Regions from separate parts of the Winslowiella toletana genome, predicted to be linked through region 2. Evidence: predicted binding sites of a transcription regulator. Region 2 holds the regulator's gene; the other holds the start of a gene.
What was found. Region 2 encodes LexA, which represses DNA repair genes until DNA is damaged. Its sites were predicted from a motif close to TNCTGTATGTACATACAGNA; they were not measured.
Positions count from the first base shown of each region.

Region 1: a site for LexA is predicted at 1,699-1,718, ahead of mutH (DNA mismatch repair endonuclease MutH). Genes of this name have one in related genera too.

Region 1 covers NZ_CP134152.1:3,912,017-3,915,440, reverse strand. The annotation lists gene RIN69_RS18085 (NADP(H)-dependent aldo-keto reductase) at 1-296, opposite strand, end outside; gene RIN69_RS18080 (YgdI/YgdR family lipoprotein) at 459-668, opposite strand; gene mutH (DNA mismatch repair endonuclease MutH) at 779-1,465, opposite strand; gene rppH (RNA pyrophosphohydrolase) at 2,152-2,679, shown strand; gene ptsP (phosphoenolpyruvate--protein phosphotransferase) at 2,692-3,424, shown strand, end outside.
Region 2 covers NZ_CP134152.1:4,551,872-4,555,295, forward strand. The annotation lists gene RIN69_RS20700 (fimbrial protein) at 1-278, shown strand, start outside; gene RIN69_RS20705 (hypothetical protein) at 475-1,524, shown strand; gene lexA (transcriptional repressor LexA) at 1,592-2,200, opposite strand; gene RIN69_RS20715 (diacylglycerol kinase) at 2,306-2,674, opposite strand; gene plsB (glycerol-3-phosphate 1-O-acyltransferase PlsB) at 2,803-3,424, shown strand, end outside.

The DNA.
Region 1 (3,424 bases), 640 kb from region 2:
ATCGAAGCATCATTGCCCCGTGACGGCCCGGCCACTTTTGATGCCAGCACGATCTTATCGCGGTTGCCGCGTGATTTAATCCAACTGCCAATATAGCTTTCAGTCAGTCCCTGGGTTTCCGGGCGTGGTGGCACCGGGTACATCTCGGCGGTATCAATCAGGTTGATACCGGAACGTAATGCCAAATCCAGTTGAGCATGGGCGTCGGCTTCGCTATTTTGCTCACCAAACGTCATGGTTCCTAACCCCAGCGTGCTGACTTCCAGTGTGCTATGGGGGATACGGTGATATTGCATTTGCCGGCTTCCTTTTTTCATTTTGGAAAGGGTAAAACGAATTAACGCATTTTTGACTATAACCGTGGCAGCGCAGAGGGGGAAGTGTGCATTTTGCCTGTAAGGCTGGTGGAGAGCCTGCTGCATCACCGATGATGCCGCAGCAGGTAACATTAAGCAGGATTAACGCTCGATAATGGTGGAAACTTCGTCGCCGTTGATCTGAACTTCATGACCTGACTGATCAACATATTTTACCAGTCCGGTCTCTTTATCGATAACCGGCTTGCCTTCGGTCATAATCATATTGCCATCTTTAGTCGCCATTACATAATCACTGCTGCAACCGCTAACCAGCATTGCGGCTGCGACTGCACTTAACATCCACTTCATCCATGTTCTCCCGCTGTGTTTTCGTCAGTTTACCAGTGTAGTAATAAACTTATTTGGCTGAGACGTTAATCGCAACTTTCTGAAATGTGATAACCCGCACTACTTACAATTTATAACAAAAAATGGCGCGCCAGCAGCGGCCCGGTAAAGGTTTTTTTCAGATAGAAGCCGCGCGGCAGAGTCATAATGGGTTGACCATTTTCGCCAATTCCTTCAGTCAGCGCTTTACTGTTGGCGGCTTTAGGCCTGATTTGCAGCACCTCACCATGGCGTGCAGTAATGCGTTCTACCTTGCCCAGCACGATCAGATCCATCAACTCTTCCCAGTCACGCTGCAACTGTTCCTCTTCTTCAGCGCTGGGGCTCCAGAGCAGCGGTGCCCCTACCCGACGCTCGGCCAGCGGAATGGCGCGGTCGCCTTCCACCGGGATCCATAACACTCGCGAAAGCTTATGACGCACGTGGCTGCTGTGCCAGGTCACGCCAGTGTTGCCGGTCAGTGGGGCAACGCAGACGAAAGTGGTTTCCAGCGGACGACCCAAACTGTCAATCGGGATCGTTTTCAGTTCAACGCCGATATCGGCGAAATCCTGCTCGGGTTTGCTGCCGGCATTGGCTCCCAGATGAATCTCCAGCAAAGTACCGACCCAGCCTTTATCACGTTTCAGATTCGCCGGAATTGCTAACTGCGCCCGAATAGCCAGTTCACCCAGTGTATAGCCCGCTAATGATTGCGCGCGTGCCAACAGCGTGGCTTCGTCGTCAGGGGGAGTAACAGGGGAAAAATCAACGGCCATCTCAGTTCCTGCGATTAGGTTAAAAAACAAACAGATGTTACGTGATAGTATTTATGCAGCGGTCTGATTGTGTAAAACAGGAATAATAGCATGATTACACATGATTTTTTATGCCACTCTAAACCCAAGAATGGATCAGCCGGCTGAGGTTTTACCATGTTGTCATCGACAATGAACAGGATCTTACCCCCGGTTATCCACAGAAATCTGGGATAAGTCGCTTTTCAGCAGAACACTGTTTTGATTTACAGCCTTGACGACCGGCTTTTTTGCGCGAACAGTGCATTTTGTGCGTAACTTATTGGCATAATCTGTGGATAAAATCTTCAGCGTTCGATCTTTCACCAGTTGGCGATCGATGGCGAATCAGGACCACTGAATGTTGTTTTTTAACCTGTGATAAACCTTATCATCATTTTGATTAATATAGGTTAATTCCTAAGATAAAATTTCCTCGTTTTCGCTCTGGCGAAAGTTTTATCCCGCTATGTACCGAGTTCTTCACAAAGCTATCCACAGAAAACGTGAATAAGATCGCCTTTTTGTCATGGTCTCTGTTTATAACTTTGATGATATCTGTGAGTTATCCCATTGTTATCCGATGTTCGGCACCGCAACCAGTGGTTTACCGTCTGTAAGGAGTATGAAACAATCAGAACATCCGAGTTTTAGTTTGAGGTAGTCCGGTGATCGATGATGATGGCTACCGCCCGAATGTTGGTATCGTAATCTGTAACAAGCAGGGACAAGTGTTGTGGGCCAGACGTTATGGACAACACTCCTGGCAGTTTCCACAGGGAGGGATCAATCCTGGCGAAACTGCGGAACAGGCGATGTACCGCGAACTTTTCGAAGAAGTTGGTTTACACCGGAAAGACGTCCGTATTCTTGCTTCTACCCGTAACTGGTTACGTTATAAGTTGCCAAAACGTTTGGTGCGTTGGGACACAAAGCCGGTTTGTATCGGCCAGAAACAAAAGTGGTTTCTTCTGCAGTTGATGTGTAATGACGCGGATATCAATATGCAAACCAGCAGCACGCCTGAGTTCGATGGTTGGCGCTGGGTGAGTTTTTGGTATCCGGTGCGCCAGGTGGTCTCTTTTAAACGCGACGTCTACCGCCGCGTGATGAAAGAGTTTTCTGGTGTGGTAATGCCGTTGCAGGAGAGTTCTGTGCAGCGCAATGCGCCTGCTTATCGACGTAAAAGAGGTTAATCCAGGCAGATTATGCTCACTCAGTTGCGCGATATTGTTGAGAAAGTAGCGGGGGCGCCGCGATTAAGTGAATCTCTTGAGATTCTGGTCAACGAGATTTGTTTTGCGATGGACACTGAGGTCTGCTCGGTTTATCTCGCTGACCACGATCGTCGCTGCTACTACCTGATGGCGACGCGCGGGCTAAAAAAGCCGCGCGGGCGTACGGTCGCCCTTGCATTTGATGAAGGTATCGTCGGCTTAGTCGGGCGTCTGGCTGAGCCGATTAACCTCGCCGATGCGCAAAAACATCCCAGCTTTAAATATGTGCCCGCGGTTAAAGAGGAGCGTTTTCGCTCCTTCCTCGGCGTGCCTATTATCACGCGTCGCCAGTTACTCGGCGTGCTGGTGGTCCAGCAGCGTGAGCATCGTCAATTCGACGAGAGCGAAGAATCCTTCCTGGTTACCCTTGCCACTCAGATGGCTGCTATCCTGTCACAATCGCAGCTGCATCAGCTGTTTGGACAGTTTCGCCAGACGCGGATTAAAGCGCTGGCGGCCGCACCCGGCGTGGCGGTGGCACCGGGATGGGTAGATGTCACTCAGCCGTCACTCGATCAGGTTTCTGCCGCCTCAACGCTGGATACCCACCGCGAGCGCGAGCGCCTGCTATTGGCAATGAGCGAAGCCGCGAGTGAATTCCGTCGCTTCAGCAAACGCTTTACCGCCAGCGCGCAGAAAGAGAGCGCGGCGATCTTCGATCTCT
Region 2 (3,424 bases):
CAGGGACTCAACTGGGCGCGAATACAAACGTACTGGCAACGAATGTCAGCAATTTTGGCATTGCTCTTTATCAGGGAGAGGGAACGTCCACTAAATTAACCCTTGGAGGGGGGACAATCTATGGGTCAGTATCCATTGGTTATCCAATCACTAATGGGCTTTCAGGAAAAGAATCAGGCGTTTTCGTTTTCACAGCAGTGCCATTTAAAAATGGTACCGGTCAGTTGGAGACAAAGGCATTTTCGGCCTCTGCAAGTATGAGCATAAGTTACTTTTAGTTATAACCGCCACAGGCGTCTCAGCACGTCACGATTGTAAATGCCAGGCCAGATTTGTGTGAAGAAAATTATGAATCATTGCGGATATATCTCAATGCGTTCGAGAAATAGCAGTTACGCACTAAAAATACAGCATCAGCAATGCTGATTTTTTAATGTGTAACTCTGAAAATAATATTTAAAAGGAGTTGAAAAGGTGAATGTAGTTAATTACTTTTTATCTTTTATTTTTCTTTGCTGTAGTATACCTGCCTTTGCCTATGACCCTTGCCGTGATTTGCAAATATTGTGGCAAATGGATGATAACTCACAGGCAATCCCTCCAATAACCGTCAGTAATGGTAGTACAGCGGATTACTTTGATATCACTTTACCCGGGTTACCGTCCACCGCACCAGGAAGCGTATCATGGATTCAACGTTATAATGTTCCCTTTGGCACGAATAATATTGCAAGTGGAAACGGCAGCAAGAACCTGGCGACATGGATAGCATTACCCGCTGGAGGGGGCGATATCTCTCTGGGTGACGGATTGACGGGCCGTATAGAAATTATTTCCGGAAACTATCTTGTGCGCGGAATATATTCAGGTTTTCAGACCTATTCTGGTCCGTACAAATTTCCTAATTGGGTGGGAAATTTTCCGAGCAGTCTTAATGTCGGATCCCGTTATCCGCTGGTCGAAAACTCTTTTACTGAGACAAAACTGCGCGTTTATATCACCAAAGGGAGCGCTTTTTCCGGCACATACAACGTGAGAATTCCAATAAAGATCGGAGCTGAAGAGTGGTATAAGGGAGAAAAATACTGTTCTGGTGGGGGTGGGGTTGAGCTGGCAGTGGCATCTATGCAAAATCGATTTGCTCCAGTGCAGGTTAATGTGATGGCCAGCTGTTCTTTGACCGGAGGCAGTAATATTGCCATTAATCATGGAAAAATAACTACCGCACAGGCTCGTAGCGGACACTCTTCAAGTACTAATTTTGGGATTAATTGCGGGAGCCCGTCTAACGTGCAGTTAACCTTTGAGGGGGTTCAGCCTGTCTCCGGAGAGGCCAGAAATGTGACGAAGTGTGGTAATAATGGAAAATGTACATTGACGGTTGATGATAATGCCAGTTTTGTTGGTGTTGTCGATGGCAGTAAAAATTTTAAGATAAGCTCCGTCTATCAGACCGTTGGATCCAGCACCCCTGACTCAGGCGCTTTCTCGGGTAATGCAATATTGAGAGTTCTGATGCAATAAAATAGACAATGTAAGTCACGGCGCGTGCCTGCGGAGGATAACAGCACGCGCTAAAGGAAGTAGAAGGTTACAGCCAGTTGCCGTTGCGAATCACACCGACCGCCAGACCTTCAATCGTCAGGGTTTGCTGACGAAGATCGACCACAATTGGCTGAAAATCACTGTTTTCAGGCAGTAACTGAACCACATTACCTTGTTTCTTCAGTCGTTTGACGGTGACTTCATCGTCAATACGCGCTACGACAACCTGTCCATTACGCACGTCCTGAGTCTTATGCACTGCCAGCAGATCGCCATCCATAATACCGATGTCTTTCATCGACATGCCGCTGACGCGCAACAAGAAGTCTGCATTAGGTTTAAACAGATTGGCGTCGACCTGAAAATGGCCTTCAATATGCTGTTCTGCCAGCAATGGTTCACCCGCTGCGACGCGACCGATCAGCGGCAGGCCGCTCTCATCTTCCATCATCAGACGAATGCCGCGCGAAGCGCCGGAAACGATCTCAATCACACCCTTACGCGCCAGGGCTTTCAGATGCTCTTCCGCGGCGTTGGGGGAACGGAAACCTAATTGCGAGGCAATTTCGGCGCGTGTAGGAGGCATACCCGTCTGATTAATATGGTCACGAATCAGATCATAGACCTGCTGCTGCCTTGCCGTTAATGCTTTCATTCCGCCCCCTGGTTGTTTATACAGTCGCTGTGAGTATATACAGGTATTCGCTGCTTTGAAACCTAAAGCTGCGTAAAAAACGACTGCTTGTCAATTTCTGCCTGGTCAGGCGAAATGTGCCCATAACAGCATTATCCAGACAAATACCGCTAACAGAATGGTGAGTAACACCGCCGCAGACCCCATATCCTTGGCGCGTCCGGAAAGCTCATGCATTTCACTGCCGATCCGATCCACCACCGCTTCTATCGCGCTGTTAAGGATTTCTACGATAATCACCAGCAGTACTGAGCCGATTAGCAGTACACGAGTGATGGCATCCACATCAAGCCAGCAGGCAATAACGATCGCCACCACTGCTGCGATCAACTCCTCGCGAAATGCGGCTTCATGCTGCCAGGCGGCACGCAAACCTTTCCATGAATAACCTGCTGCTTTCACAATTCGCGCAAGGCCGGTTACATTATTTGTCATAATCAGGGAACCCTTTGAGATGTTTAACGTCCACCAGAGGGTGGCGCACGTATTGCAACACAACAGATCTTAATAGCGCTTTCTGGTATGCTTGCCGCGCTTTGCTAACAAGAGGCTTCATGTTGTCTATGTCAGGTTGGCGTAATTTCTATTACAAGTTACTAAACTTACCCCTCTCATTTTTGGTGAGAAGTAAGGCTATTCCGGCCGATCCGGTAGCTGAACTCGGGCTCGATAGTTCGCGCCCCATTATGTATGTATTGCCTTATGATTCAAAGGCGGATCTCCTTGCATTGCGATCGCAATGTCGTAAACGCGACTTGCCCGATCCGTTGGAGCCGCTGGAAATCGATGGCACGGTTTTGCCACGCCACGTGTTTATCCACGATGGACCGCGCGTGTTCCCCTACTTCGTTCCCAATCTGGAGTCGGTAAAGCTGTTTCACGAATATCTGGATCTACACCGCAGTAATCCCGATCTTGACGTGCAGATGGTGCCGATTTCCGTCATGTTTGGCCGTGCACCGGGTCGCGAAGTTCAGGGTGAACAGACGCCACATCTGCGCGTGCTGAACGGCATTCAGAAGTTTTTTGCCGTTCTCTGGTTAGGACGCGACAGCTTCGTGCGTTTCTCTCCTACCGTGTCACTGCGCCGTATGGCGACTGAACACGGCACCGATCAAACTATCGCCCAGAAGCTGGCCCGCGTTGCGCGTATGCATTTCGCTCGTCAGCGTCTGGCGGCGATCG